Regions from separate parts of the Paenibacillus sp. FSL K6-1217 genome, predicted to be linked through region 2. Evidence: riboswitches for the same ligand, from Rfam matches in the RefSeq annotation. Region 2 holds a riboswitch; the other holds the start of a gene.
What was found. A riboswitch is a leader RNA that binds a small molecule or an ion and turns the genes downstream of it on or off. The one in region 2 is predicted to bind glycine.

Region 1 (7,713 bases), 460 kb from region 2:
AATCAAGAGCATGGAGTATGCCTGGGGATTTGGAAGCAAGCGAGCTTGAAGCCTTCCGGCCGCTGAACGCAGCTGAGACTGAACTGAATGGCGGGATGTCCGCGGCGGGTTCTTCGGAAGAACCCAAGGAGCATATCTATCATAGAGCTATGATCTCATCGATACGCAGTGAGATGAACAAATTAAGCCAGCTGCTCTCCATTCCTTATGTGGTGTTCCTGACAGACAAGGCGGGGACCATTCTGGAGCTGGTCTATTCTTCTTCGGATACGCAGACTGAGATGGAGCAGGCGGAGCTGCGGCCGGGGGTCAGCTTATGCAGGCAGCAGGCGGGAATGAATGCCGTATCGCTGGCGATGGAGATGAATCGCATCGGGGTCGTGCGGGGACCGGAGCATACGGATCAGACCTTCCGGGACTGGAACTGTGTATGCGCTCCGCTGCAGGACCATGATACCGTTTACGGGTATGTTGACATTTCTTTTCATAGAGGAGAGCCTATTGAATTCGCCATTCCGTTCGTGCAGCAGATTGCCGAGAATATCATGGAGAAGTGGATGGAGAAGAACCCGGAGATGCAGCAGTATCGGCTGGAAGCTACGCTCTTGGAATATAAGCTGACCGCACGGGAGCAGGAGGTAGCGAGGCTGTGGCTGCTGGAGAAAAGCGCGCTGCACATCGGGAGCGACCTGGGGATCAGCGAAGGCACCGTGCGCAATATGCTGAAGAGCATCTATAGTAAAATGCGGGTGAATGACCGCTTCCAGTTCGTGAAGCGTCTTACGCCGTAGCCGGGCAAGTCCGTATTCGGATACATATAAAAGATAGCCGGGTCAGCGATACGGATGTATCGCTGACCCGGCTATTTGAAAATATAAGAATTGATATATTTCACGCTACAAATTATCCTTCTATTTCTCGCCAAAACGGTACCGTCCTTTAAAAGGACAGCAAAGCCGTTTCCACTTGTTTGCCTTAGAAGCCTGGCTTCTAAGGCGTAAGGGTTAACCGCAGGAGCAGTTCAGTACCGGCTTACGCGCGGCCTGCGTCTCATCCAGGCGGCTGATCTCTGTGGTATGCGGTGCATTGATGACAATCTCCGGGGTCTCCTCAGCTTCCTTGACAATTCGGATCATCGTCTCAATGAAGCCGTCAAGCGTCTCCTTGCTCTCGGTCTCGGTCGGCTCAATCATCATGCATTCCTCTACCGTCAGCGGGAAGTAGACCGTTGGCGGATGATAGCCGAAGTCGAGCAGCCGTTTGGCTACATCCAGCGTACGTACACCATATTGCTTAAGGTTCTTGCCGGACATGACGAATTCATGCTTGCAGACGCCCGGGAAGGGAATCTCGAAGTAAGGAGCCAGCCGGTGCATCATATAGTTGGCGTTCAGCACGGCGTTCTCGGAGACCTCGCGCAGTCCGTCCGGACCGTAGGTTCGGATATAGGCGTAGGCACGGACGAGAATCCCGAAGTTGCCGTAAAAGGCTTTGACGCGGCCGATCGATTCCGGCCCGCCGCAGTCCAGCGTGAAGCTGCCATCCTCGTTCTGCGCCACCGTAGGCTGCGGCAGGAACGGGATCAGCTTCGCCTTCACACCGACCGGTCCGGCTCCCGGCCCCCCGCCGCCGTGCGGCGTACTCATCGTCTTGTGCAGGTTGAGATGCACCACATCGAAGCCCATATCGCCCGGGCGGGTGATGCCCATAATGGCGTTGGAGTTCGCTCCGTCATAATAGAGCAGGCCGCCCGCTTCATGGACAATCGCGGCGATCTCGACGATCTGTGTCTCGAACAGTCCGAGGGTGCTCGGGTTCGTCAGCATCAGCGCGGCGGTGTCGCTGCCGACCGCTGCCTTCAGTGCTTCGAGATCGACCATTCCCTTGTCGTTGGAGGGGATGGTCACGGTGTCGAGTCCTGCGGCTGCGGCGCTCGCCGGGTTGGTGCCGTGCGAGGAATCCGGCACGATGACCTTGGTGCGGACTTCACCGCGGCTCTCATGATAGGCGCGGATCATCATCAGGCCGGTCCACTCCCCGTGGGCTCCGGCAGCAGGCTGCAGGGACACGGCATCCATGCCGGTCAGGCCGGCGAGATCCTTTTGCAGCGTGTACATCAGCTCAAGCGCACCCTGAATGCTCTCTTCTGGCTGGTACGGATGAATCTTGGACAGGCCGGGGAAGCGGGCGACATCCTCGTTGATCTTCGGGTTGTACTTCATCGTACAGGAGCCGAGCGGATAGAAGCCGTTATCGACTCCGAAGTTGCGGCGGGACAGGGCGGTATAGTGGCGGATAACATCCACTTCCGATACCTCCGGCAGCACGACCGGTTCACTGCGCAGCAGACCTTCGGGAAGAAGTGTGTCAAGGCTTTCGTCCTGCGGCACATCACACAGGGGCAGGGAGTAGGCCGAGCGGCCGGGACGGCTTAATTCAAAAATCAGACTTTGTTCCGGTTTCATAGACAGCCCTCCAGTGCGCTTGCGAATTCGTCAATTTCGGTCTTGCTTCGTTTCTCCGTTACGGCAACCAGCATATGTCCGGCCAGCTCGGGATAATCCCGGCTTAAGTCATAGCCGCCCAGATAGCCTTCCTTCAGCAGCCTGGAGTTAACTGCACTCACACTGCTGCCCTCCGGGAGCTTCAGGACAAATTCATTGAAGAACGGGGCAGTGAAGATGCGCTCTGCGCCGGTGATTTCAGCCAGCCGCCCTGCGGCGTAGTGGCTCTTGCGGATGTTCAGCTCACCAACCTCGCGCATGCCTTCCTTACCCATCACGGACAAGTAGACGGAAGCGCACAGCGCTAAGAGCGCCTGATTGGAGCAGATATTCGAGGTCGCCTTCTCACGGCGGATATGCTGTTCGCGGGCTTGCAGCGTCAGCACGAAGCCGCGCTTGCCATTCCGGTCCACCGTCTGGCCGACGATCCGGCCCGGCATCCGGCGCATGAGCGGCTCAGCCACCGCGAAGAATCCGCAGGTCGGGCCGCCCAGTGACGCGGCGATCCCCAGCGGCTGCGCGTCGCCGACTACGATGTCTGCACCAAGTCGTCCGGGGGACTCCAATACGCCAAGCGCAATGGGGTTCGCGCTGACCACAAGCAGTCCCTTGACCGCATGGATCAGCGGCTCAATCTGGCGCAGATCCTCAATACCGCCGAAGAAGTTGGGGGACTGGACCAGAACAGCAGCGGTATCGCTGTCGATGGCTTCGGCCAGCTTGGCGAGATCCGTTACTCCGTCAGCATAGTCAATCTCTACAATTTGCAGGCCCCAGGCGTTGGCGGAGGTACGCAGCACCTGACGCGCTTCCGGGTGAACCGTACGGGAGACAATCAGCTTCTTGCGTTTGGTGGCACCTGCGGCCAGCACAGCCGCTTCGGACAGGGCCGTTGAGCCGTCATACATGCTGGCATTGGCGACCTTCATCCCGGTCAGCTCACAGATATAGGACTGGAATTCAAAGATGGCCTGAAGCTCGCCCTGGCTGATCTCCGGCTGATAGGGGGTGTAGGCGGTATAGAATTCCGAACGCGAAATCACATGGTTGATCACGACCGGAACATGGTGGTCATATAATCCGGCGCCGAGGAAGCTGGTGTGGGTGTCGAAATCGGCGTTCTTGTCTGCGAGCCCCTTCATATGGCGAAGCAGTGCGTATTCGTCCAGGGCGCCGGACATCGGCAGGGTCCCCTGGTAACGGACAGACTGCGGAATATCGGCGAACAGCTCATCGATAGACTGGATGCCTACGGTCTCCATCATTTCTGCGCGGTCTTGCTCGGTCATAGGCAGATAGCGGTGCTTCATTGCGGCTTCACTCCTTGGCTTCTTTTGTAGAATGGGGCTTTGATGACGGCAGCCTTGAGCTGCTTGCCGCGAATCTCCACGTACACCTCTGTGCCGATCTCCGTATAGGCAGCGTCCAGCAGGGCGAGTCCGAGATTCCGCTTCAGGGTCGGGGACTGGGTACCGGTGGTGACTTCACCGATCTTCACTCCGTCCGCGAATACGGGGTAGTGGGAGCGGGGAATGCCGCGGTCGATCATCTCCAGGCCCACAAGACGCCGGGGCAGACCGGCTTGCTTCTGCTTCAGCAGGGCGTCACGGCCGATGAAATCGCCTGCATCCAGCTTCACGAAGAACTGGACACCGGCTTCAAGCGGCGTAATCTCCGCCGACAGCTCCTGGCCGTACAGCGGCAGCTTAGCTTCGAAGCGGAGCGTATCGCGTGCGCCGAGTCCGGCAAGCGTCAGGCCATGCGGAGCGCCTGCGGCCAGCAGGCCGTTCCAGAGTGCTGCTGCAGTATCTGCGGGAGCATACAGCTCGAAGCCGTCTTCGCCGGTATATCCGGTACGGGAGAGCAGGACGGTGACGCCGCAAACTTCAGCGTGTTCGATGAAGTGGAACGGCTTAAGCTCTGTTAGAGGCGCCTCTGTGACCTGGGCCAGAATCGTCTCCGCCAGCGGTCCCTGCAAAGCGAGCAGTAGGGTCTGGTCCGAGATATTCTTCAGGGTGACACCGCTGAATTCAGCGGTAAGATGCTCCAGCAGCCACTGGAAGTCCTTGTCGATATTCGACGCATTGACGACAAGCATGTAACGCTCCTCCCCCAGCCGGTATACGAGCAGATCGTCCACCACTCCGCCGCTTGGATAGAGCATGAGAGTATACTGCGCCGCGCCGTCTTCCAGGCGGCTGACATCATTGGTGGTCATTCTCTGGAGGAAGGCTTCAGCGCCCTCTCCGGTAACCATGAATTCCCCCATGTGGGATACATCGAACAGTCCGGCCCGTTCACGGACGGCTTCATGCTCCTTCACGATGCCCGTGAACTGCACCGGCAGCTCCCAGCCGCCGAAATCAATACATCTGGAATCCGCATAAGCGGCATAGAGATCATAAAAAGGCGTTCTTCTCAAAGCTTCCATCTCGTCACTCCCTTGGTCTGGTTACATACGAAAAAGGACAGGCGAAAGCCATTATGCACGCATGCATAAATGGACTTTCGCTCTGTCCTTTGTACCTGAGAGTTACCCTGCCGCTTCTGGTGCAGGTTTCCCCGTTGGTGATCCGTGCGGCCTATGCTGCAGGCCTGGATGCTCTCCAGAGATGCGTCCGGCAAAGGTCCTTTTGCCTGAGAGATTCACCCATCCCGGGCTTACTCCTTCGGCGCTGTCTTCCTGTGAGACAGTCTCTCCCTATGCCATCATTCGCCAACCATATGTTTTTCTGCTGACTCCATTAAACCGGGTAACCCTCCGCCCTGTCAATCAAAAAAACGTCAAAAAGTTGACAAATTTAATTTTACTGTCAGTTATATTGACATTCGGCAAGCCGATAACTTAGGCTATAACTAAATTTAGAACTCCAACTACGGAAAAGAGGCGGCTTGGAAATGAGTGAAGTGCTTGACAACCTGCTATACAGCGAAGAGCATGAATGGGCACAGCAGGGCGAGGGACGTGTAGTACGTGTAGGGATTACGGACCATGCGCAGCATCTGCTGGGCGATATCGTGTTTGTCGAATTCCCGGAGGTCGGCGCGGCGATCTCCGCAGGCGACAGCGTAGGCAGTATCGAATCCGTGAAGACGGTATCGGAGCTGTATTCCCCTGTATCAGGTAAGGTGACCAAGATCAACGATGCGCTGGAGGCCAGCCCGGAGCTGATCAACGATCAGCCGTACGGAGGCGGATGGATTTTTGAGCTGGAGCTGGACGCTGAGTTCGCAGAGGCCGTAACCGGCTTGCTGGATGCGGCTGCGTACAAGGAACTGGTTGGCGAGTAAGAGTTAGCATATTTGCGAAAGCGGCTGTTAATACGGCAGACTTCTCTTTGTTACATTAGATGTTACTAATGTGAGAGGTCTGTCTTTTTGCGTCTATAGGCTATTCCTTCTCCTGAAGCTGCCGCAGCACAATCAGTTCAACCCGGCGGTTCCGCTGCTTGCCCTCGGCGGTTGTATTATCGTAAGCAGGCCGGGTATCGGCATAACCCGCGTACTGGAAGGTAGCAGGGCTCAGCCCCTCTTTATCCAAAAAGAAGCGTAGGACAGAGAGGGCACGGGCACCGGAAAGCTCCCAGTTGTCCCTGTAGACTGATCCTGGGGTGACGGGAACATTGTCGGTGTGGCCTTCGATGCTGATGGTCGCGCCGATGCCGCGGAACAGGCCGGAGAGCTGGCGCAGTGCAGGGAGGGCAGGCGATTTCAGCTCCGCTTGGCCCGCATCGAACAGGAACCGGTCACTCAGCGTGATGGCAATGCCCTGCGGCTTGTCTGCAACGAAAATCTGTTCCCCCAGGTTATTCTCCTCCACGTACTGGGTGATGACACCCATAAGCGCAGCCAGCTTCGCCTCCTGTTCACGAAAAGCAAGCTCGCGCGCCGACGGCTCGTGTGAAGCCCCATCGCCCTCTTGTCCGGTTGCAGGATTATCTGCCCCGGCTCCATTTCCCCCGTTCGCATTCACAGAGCCTGGAGCAGAAGGACCGCCAGCGGTGCCACTGTCTTCATTATGGTCCTTCGATACATCCGTTCCGGTGATTTCCTGATTGCCCTCCAGCACGCCGCTTCCGCCCTCCAGCACTGCACTCCCGCTTTTGAAGGTATCCGATAAGGAGCCGCTCACAATGGCATATTTCTGCGAATCCAGGCTGCTCATGGCATACAGAATCACGAAGAAAATAAGCAGAAGTGTGATCAGATCCGCGTAGGTAATCATCCAGCGGTCCCGGCTCTCATTGCCTGCGGCGGCGCGGGGCTGCCGGCGGTTTCTTTGTCTCATAGCGGGTCCCCCGGGCTGGTACCGGTGCTGCGCTTAGGGGCGTCTGCCAGGAAGGGAGCCAGCTTTTGGCGGACCAGATGCGGGTGATCCCCGTTCTGCAGGGACAGAATGCCGACAAGCAGCATCTCCATGGTCCCGAGCTCACTTTGGCTGCGGGATTTGATTTTGGAGGCAATGGGTAAAAAGATAAGATTGGCGCTGGCTACGCCATAGAGCGTGGCTGTAAAAGCTACGGCAATGGACGCGCCCAGATGGGAAGGGTCCGTTAAATTGCTGAGTACCCGGATCAGCCCCATAACGGTGCCGATAATCCCCATGGTGGGTGCGTACCCGCCGGCGGCTTCGAATATTTTGGCATAGCCTTCATATTTCAGTTCCTTGGCATCCATCCCAAGCTCCAGGATCTGCCGGACCTGATCAGGGTCATTGCCGTCGACGATCAGAAACAGGCCTTCACGGGTGAAGGGATCGGGATGCTCCTCCGCCCGTTTCTCCAGAGCGAGAACGCCGCCGCGCCGCGTGAGGGCAGCCATGGCGATCAGCTCCTCAGCTTGTTCCCGGCTGGTATCCCGCTGTCTGCCAAAAGCCAGGCGGAGCGCCGCCGGAATGCTGCGGAGCTTGGACGCCGGGAAGCTGACGAGTACCGCCGCCAGGGTGCCGCCGAACACGATCAGGGCTGCATTGGGCTGCAGCAGGCCTTCGATGCTGCCGCCTTCCCACAGAAAGCCGCCAATCATAGCGGCAATCCCGGCCAGCAGGCCGATAATTGTAGTGAAATCCATAAGTTCAGGCTCCTTAAATTTCTATATATTATGGTTTGCAACAGTCTGGGCAACGCTGTATAATAAACGGGAACGTGCATTCCTATCTTCCATATTTTTCAGCATGGTATGGAGGAGGAAGCTATTTGGTTACAATTAT
Region 2 (7,713 bases):
CCGGCTCACCATCGAGGGTCACAGTCTCCCACTTCAGGGAAGCCTGGAGATTAGGGGACTTCAGGTGTGAAGACAGCCCGGAGGTAATGACCTCCTTCTCCTGGTAATACTCCCTCTGGCTGCTGAGGAACAGCTCGTCCCGGTCCTGATGATAGACGAAGACGCTGCGGATAATGGTGTAGTAGCTGACATCGCTGTACCACTGGTCCATCAGCTTGCGGATGGACAGGTAATAATTGACGCTGTCCGGTCCGCTGTCGGAATAGAGCTCCAGCAGCATGTTCTCATTGGCCGTCCGCAGCAGATAATGGCTGGTCTGCTCCAGCAGCTCATCGAGTGTACCCAAGTGAAGGGTCAAGGTGTCCGAAGCGGACTTCGCCACCTTCTCCCGGACAATGTTGGTGGAGTAGAGATTGGTATAAGAAAGAAAGAGGAACAGCGGCGTGACCAGCAGCAGGACAAGGGCACTCACTTTGAACCGCAATGATAATTTCATAGTCTTCCCCCTTATCCTTAGGTACATGCGCACGCTGAGCGGCAGGAAAGGGGAAGGACGGCAGCCGTCCTTCCCCTTAGCCTAAAATATAAGAATTTGTATGTTCCACATGACAACTTATCCTTATATTTCTCGCTGAAACGGGTGCCGTCCCTAAAAAGGACGGCATAGTCGTTTTCACTTGTTTGTTTAGGATTGTTTGGCTTTCCAGGCATCATATTGCTTCTGAACCTCGGCACGGATCTCTTCAATGCCGTTAGCCTTCAGCTTCTTATTGTATTCCGTAAGCACCTTATCTACACCCAGGCTGCCCGTTTCCAGCAGCGGGCGGAATTCCTTGATAATATTGCTGACTACGGAGACCTGGGTTTTGACAGCGTCGGTATTGAAGTTGAAGCCGAAGGACTTCACTTTATGGGCGCTCTCGTTATAGGCCTTGAACTTCTCCCATTTATCAGCACTTTCGCCTTCCCACAAGTAGGTTATTGTCTGATTACCGAACATCCATTCAATGCCCGGCGCCCAGCCTGTATCGGCACGGGTAGCAATGCCGTCAGGAAGCTTGATGAAGTTATCCTTGCCCTCTACCTTGACATACTGCCGTCCTTCTACACCGAAGTCAATCAGATTAACCAGAACCGGGTCAGTATGCAGCAGGTTTAGCAGCATCATCGTCCGCTCAGGATCAACCGAGGTGCGTCCGATAGCCATCATGGAGTTGCTGACGCTGGCCGTGCTGATCTCGGGCTCATTGCCCTTCAGCTTCACCAGCTCAATGCCGGTGGCAATGGAATCTTCCTTGTCGGAATCCGGTTTGTCGGAGCCGAATTTCATCCAGGTTTTCCCTGCCTTGAATGCGTCTTCAGTGCTGGTCTTGGTCGTTGCCGCATCCTTATTGATGTAGCCCTTGCTGAACCAGTCGCCGTAGAGCTTCATCCGGTAGATCGCCGTGTCGGATTCCATCGAGCTGATCACCATCTTATCGGTCTTGGTATCCAGGACAATCCCGGCGGGAGCGCCGGCAACCAGCTCATAACGGAAGTTCTCCTTCATGCTCTCTCTGGTCTTGTCGAAGTAGCCCAGCGTATCGGAGCCGCTGCCGGACAACCAGATCGGCGCGATGGCTGGTTCCTTCTCCTTGATCGTCTGCAGCCATGGCTCCAGATCCTCCAGCGTCTCAATCGAGTTCACATCGAATCCGTATTTATCTACCAGATCCTTGCGGAACATGATGGTATGGCTCTCGCCAATTTCCTTATTGGTAGGAATCGCATAGATTTTGCCGTCTACCGTGCCGCCGTCCAGGAAGCGGGGATCAAGAGTCTCCTTGATGCCTTGTCCGTATTTGGCTAACAGATCATCAAGCGGGAGGAACGCGCCTTTGGCGACGTTATTGGCGAAGTCCGCCCAGTTAGGGGCGAAGGTCAGATCGACTTGTTCCCCGGATTGATAAGCCAGTGCCATCTTCTCGGCCCAGGAGGACCAAGGGAGTCCCTGGAAATCAATCTCGGCGTTGATTTTCTCTTTGAGATACTTGTTGATCTCATCTACAACCGCCTTGGTATCATTTTGCGGGAAATTCCCGACCGTGTAAACGGTTAACTTCCGGAACGTAGAGGTGTCAGGAGTAGTGCCGCCTTCCTTGCCTGCTGCGGTTGTGGCCGCTGCTGTCGATTCTGACTTGGATGGGGGATTTGCACCTGAGTTGCCGCCACCACATCCGGTAATGCCCAGTATCACGGCGGTTAGGGCAGTAAGCACCGCGCCCGAGCTTCTGGTTGTTCTCATTTGTATGAACCTCCTCAATGATAATTAGATCATATATTCTAACCGGCAATTACGCCAGAGTCAGACCGCTTAGCCTTTGATTGCCCCTATAGTAAGGCCCTTGGTGAAGTACTTCTGGAAGAACGGATAGATGAACAGAATCGGACCAATCGACAGCACGACCATAGCCATCCGCAGACTCTCGGTCGGAACGGACTCCTGTACCATCAGAGCCACACCGCTGCCCGCAAGCTGGGTCTTGAAGAATTCCGCCTGCCGGATCATCTGAATCATGACGTACTGGAGGGAGAACTTGTTGGTATCATTAATGAATAGCATGGAGTTGAACCAGTCATTCCAATACATCAGCGTAGTGAACAGACCGATTGTAGCCAGCACAGGCAGGGAGATCGGCAGCACGAGCTGGAAGAAGATCCGCCATTCCGAAGCCCCGTCCAGCTTGCCGGATTCAATCATCTCCTCGGGAATCGTCTGCTGGAAGAAGGTGCGGGTAATGAAGATATAGAAGGCATTGGACAGGCCGGGCAGGATTAGCGCAACCAGCGAGTCCTTCAGATCAAGATAGTTCACGTACAGCAGATAGAAGGGCACAAGTCCGCCCGAGAACAGCATGGTGATCAGGAGATAGAAGTTGAATGTCTTTTTAAAAGGAAAATCCTTCCGGTAGAGCGGGTACGCATACAGCGCAATCAGCAGCACAGCCAGAACCGTTCCGATAATCGTAACCGTCAGGCTGACGCCATACGCCTTAACCAGTGTCTCCGAATGCTTGAACAGATATTGGTAAGCGGACGCATCGATATGATCGGGCCAGAATTTGTAACCCTGCAGCGTCAATGTCTTCTCATTGGTTAAGGAGATAGCGACAATGAGCACAATCGGCAGGATACATGCCAGGCTGAAGGCGATGAAGAACACATTCAGAATAATCTGGGCGGTAGTGGAGCCTTTGGTATAAGGGTTGCTTCGGGATGCAGTAGTCATTAGAATCCTCCGTTTCTAGAAAAGCGCCGTATCGCGGTTCAGCTTGCGGGCCAGAGCGTTCGCACCTATGACCAGGAAGAAGCCGACGACCGATTGATAGAAGTTCGCCGCAGAGGACATCCCCAGGTCGTTGAGCTGGATCAGGCCCCGGTAGACATAGGTGTCAATAACGTCCGTAGTTGAGCGCAGCGCACCAGAGTCCAGGGTCACATGGTAGAACAGCCCGAAGTCAGAGCGGAAGATGCCGCCCATGTTAAGAATCGTGAGAATCACCATGATCGGTGTAAGCAGCGGCAGGGTAATCTTGGTGATCTGCTGCCATTTGCTGGCGCCGTCCATCACCGCAGCTTCGTACAGCTCTTCGCTGATCCCGGTAATGGCGGCAAGGTAGATGACGCTGCCGATCCCGATGGAGTGCCACATTTTGGTGATCCACAGAATGTAAGGCCATGCGTTAGGATGCATATAGGCATTCACCGAGGAATAGCCGAACATCGGCAGAATATGCTTGACCAGGAAGCCGTATTCCGGGTGCAGGAAGGCATAGACGATGAAGCTGACAACGACCATGGACAGGAAGTTCGGCATAATCATGACGGTCTGGAAGAACTTCGAGGCCAGCTTGCTGCGCACCTCATTGATGGCAATCGCCAGCGAGACCGAGAGAATCAGGCCGGAGATAATGAAGACTACGTTGTAGCCTACGGTGTTGATGGTTACCCGCAGGGCATCGGAGGTGGCGAACAGGAACCGGAAGTTGTCGAGTCCCGCCCAGGGACTGCCCAGGATGCCGTCGATGTAGTTAATGTTCTTGAAGGCGATGAATAAGCCGAACATCGGAATGTAGCAGTTGATGAAAAAGATAATGGATGTCGGCAGCAGCATCAGCAGCAGCACCCGGTATCTCACAATATTGTGCAGCAGCCGGCCGAAGCGGCTCTTGGGCTGTGCATAGGATGGGGGGGTCAAAGCTTTTGTCGCGGGATTTGCCATAGGTTCTAACCTCACTCTACTTGTTCTGGATGAATTTATTATAGTAGAGCGGTTGAACCGAATTCTCTCTTGCAAATGACCCCGTTTATTCAAAAATGACCTCATCCCGCAAAATGCAGGAGGAGCATTGCGACTTTTTTCACAGAGTAATGTTCACATTGCAAGTAATATGTTAGAATATCGGAATGCATTAACGCATCACCAATTTAATACAGTACAAGAGCTATGATTGCTATGGATCACACTATAGCAGGAGCAGCTTCTGGAGAGACTGCGGAGTTCCGCAGCGCCGAAGGGTTCACAATCTCAGGCAGAAGGACAGAAGAGTACCGGATTTGTGTTTAGCCGTGCGGCTTAGCCGCTGCTGCTTGATGCTTATTTGGAACTTCTTTTTGAACCGGGAGATTGGATGATATCCAGTCTCCTTTTTGTTATGGGGTCCACGCAAAGTATCTGAGTAATCATCGGAGCGGAATCTCCACTTGGTGGGGTTATTGTGCGTTACCCGGCAGGAAAGCGTCATATATATTAAGGGGGAAACAGGAATGGCACAGACAGAATTGAAGCGGGAGCTGGCGAACCGGCATGTTCAGCTTATTGCTATCGGAGGTACGATTGGTACAGGATTATTCCTGGGATCGGGCAAAGCTATCCAGCAGGCTGGGCCCTCCATCATGCTCACGTATCTGATCGTGGGGGTTGCCGTGTTTTTTGTGATGCGGGCGCTGGGGGAGCTGTTGCTCTCGAAGGCGGGGTATCAATCTTTTACAGATATTGCTGAGGATTACTTGGGGCCGCGCGCGGCCTTCATTACAGGCTGGACCTACTGGTTCTGCTGGATTATGACGGCGATGGCCGATGTGATTGCGGTGGGCGTCTATGTGCAGTACTGGTTCGATATTCCGCAGTGGGTGCCTGCCGTGATCTGCCTGATCATTCTGCTCGGGCTCAATCTGCTCACGGTCAAAAGCTTCGGCGAACTCGAATTCTGGTTTGCTCTGATCAAGGTGGTTACGATTCTGGCTCTGATCGGCCTGGGGATTGTCCTGCTGGTGACCCAGTTCAAGACAGATGCAGGCTCAGTGTCGGTGCGCAATCTCTGGGAGCACGGGGGCGTGTTCCCGAACGGGGTGAAGGGCTTCCTGTTCTCCTTCCAGATGGTGGTATTCGCCTATGTCGGCGTGGAGCTGGTGGGGGTATCGGCAGCGGAGACGGCTAATCCTGAGAAAAACATCCCGTCCGCGATCAACAAAATTCCGCTGCGGATTCTCTTCTTCTATGTCGGCGCGCTCTTCGTGCTGCTGTGCATTAATCCCTGGAACCAGCTTAGCGCGTCTGAAAGTCCGTTCGTGCGCACCTTCAGTCTGGTCGGGATTCCGGTGGCCGCGGGGATTATCAATTTCGTTGTCTTAACCTCGGCGGCCTCCGCCTGCAACAGCGGGATGTTCTCGACCAGCCGGATTCTCTACAATCTGAGCAGACGGAATCAGGCCTCGCCGCAGCTTGGCAAGCTGAACCGGAATCATGTGCCTGCGAATTCCTTATTCCTCTCCACACTGGTGATCTCTGCCGGGGCGCTGCTCAGCAAGCTTATTCCGGGTCAGGCCTTCGGGATTGTGACTACGATCAGCGCCATTTGCTTCATCTGGGTCTGGGGCGTTGTGCTGGTCTGCCATATCAAGTATAAAAGGAACCGTCCGGACTTACATGCCGCTTCCAAATTTAAAGCGCCGTTCACCCCGGTCATTAACTATGCCGTCCTGACGCTGTTCGCCGCCATTCTGATCATCATGCTCTTTGCCGATGAGACCCGTCCGGCGCTGCTGTTCACCCCGCTCTGGTTCATTCTGCTGTTCGTCCTGTACTCCATTAGAAGCCGTAAGGAGAAAAAAGGGCAGGAAATCAGTATAATCAATACATAAACTGATTTCAGGAAGAAGAGGGTGCAGCGCCGCATGAACAAAACAGACCGCATGTTAGCCATCGTACTGGAGCTGCAGCGCAAAGGGGTCGTACGGGCAGAGGATCTGGCGTCCGTCTTCGAGACTAGCGTAAGAACCATCTACCGCGATATCCAGGCGCTAAGTGAAGCCGGAGTGCCGGTGGTAGGGGCTACAGGTCAGGGATATTCACTGGTGAAGGGGTATTTCCTGCCCCCGGTCAGCTTCACGGCCGAGGAGGCAGTGACCCTGCTGATCGGGACGGATTTCGTGGAGCAGCGGTTCGACGCGGAGTATGGTACCCGGGCATCCGCAGCGGGCCGGAAGCTTGAAGCGGTGCTGACGGGCGAGGTCCGGGACAACGCCTCCCGGATACGCAAGAGCATCCGTCTGCTCACCACCGGCAAAGACCGGCTGCTGGAAGCAGACAAGGAATATATGGAACAGATCCGCAGCGCGATCCTGGAGCAGCGTAAGATTAGCTTCGAATATACGAAGCCCCGGCAGGAGGCCGACGGAAGTCACCGGAGTGTCCGTATCGCCTCGCCCTATGGACTTGTTCTGAACAGAGGCGCCTGGACCCTGGTCGCCTGGTGCGGGCTGCGGCAGGAGATCCGTCATTTCCGGTTATCCCGGATGAGGGAGCTCACCGTTCTGGATGACCGGTTCCAGCCGCCTGCGGATTTCGATCTCCAGGCGTATCAGCCCGAGGATGACCGCCAGGTGCGCGTGTGCATCCGGGTGGATTCCGATATAGCCGGCAAGGCGGCTGAATCGGGTAACTTTTATCTGGAGTCTGCGGAGGACCGGGAGGACGGCAGGCATATGACCTTCCGCGTTCGCCAGCCCGAGGACCTGCTGCAATGGGTGCTTTGCTGGGGAGCGGGGGCGGTTGTTCTGGAGCCGGAAGCCTTGCGGAAGCTTGTGCGGGAGGAAGCGGCGAGAATGCTGGAACGCTACTGACATAACATAGTGACCCGGGGGGAAATTTCATTGTGAGGAGTTACGGACATGAAGCACCAGTTACGCCAATATATGACCCGCCTGACCTCTCTCAGTGAAGAGGAGCAGCAGGCCATTCTGGATGAGATTCTTGTTGAGGAATACAGCAAAGGAACCACTCTGCTGAGACAGGGAGAGGTTCCGGGTAAGTGCTATTTCGTGTTAAAAGGATGTGTGCGGCAGCACAGCGTGGACGCTACAGGCCGCGATATCACCTCTAACTTGTATACAGAGGAGCAGGCCATCGCTATCTTCAATGCGCATAAGGAGGATACCTCTTCGGAATACAGCCTGACTTGTCTGGAGGACTGCGTTCTGGTTGTAGGTGCACTGAATACGCAGCAGGCCATGTATGCCAAGCATTCGCAACTGGAGCTGATGACCCGCCGGATGATCGAGGAGAACTTCGGTCAGATGCAGGAGGAATTCGCTGCATTTGTAGCCTCTTCCCCCGAACACCGTCTGAAGACCCTGATGCATACCAGACCCGGATTAATCAGCCGCGTCCCC

Region 1: another riboswitch for glycine. It lies ahead of gcvT (glycine cleavage system aminomethyltransferase GcvT); the one in region 2 lies ahead of MHH28_RS21480 (amino acid permease).

Annotation. Positions count from the first base shown of each region.
Region 1 covers NZ_CP150271.1:4,424,833-4,432,545, reverse strand. Annotated here, with positions in the region: gene MHH28_RS19575 (LuxR C-terminal-related transcriptional regulator) at 1-791, shown strand, start outside; gene gcvPB (aminomethyl-transferring glycine dehydrogenase subunit GcvPB) at 1,005-2,465, opposite strand; gene gcvPA (aminomethyl-transferring glycine dehydrogenase subunit GcvPA) at 2,462-3,814, opposite strand; gene gcvT (glycine cleavage system aminomethyltransferase GcvT) at 3,811-4,935, opposite strand; glycine riboswitch at 5,120-5,217, opposite strand; gene gcvH (glycine cleavage system protein GcvH) at 5,403-5,795, shown strand; gene MHH28_RS19550 (flagellar motor protein MotB) at 5,896-6,792, opposite strand; gene MHH28_RS19545 (flagellar motor protein) at 6,789-7,574, opposite strand.
Region 2 covers NZ_CP150271.1:4,882,828-4,890,540, reverse strand. Annotated here, with positions in the region: gene MHH28_RS21500 (histidine kinase) at 1-496, opposite strand, end outside; gene MHH28_RS21495 (ABC transporter substrate-binding protein) at 686-2,284, opposite strand; gene MHH28_RS21490 (carbohydrate ABC transporter permease) at 2,354-3,268, opposite strand; gene MHH28_RS21485 (ABC transporter permease) at 3,284-4,237, opposite strand; glycine riboswitch at 4,514-4,593, shown strand; gene MHH28_RS21480 (amino acid permease) at 4,807-6,183, shown strand; gene MHH28_RS21475 (helix-turn-helix transcriptional regulator) at 6,217-7,164, shown strand; gene MHH28_RS21470 (Crp/Fnr family transcriptional regulator) at 7,213-7,713, shown strand, end outside.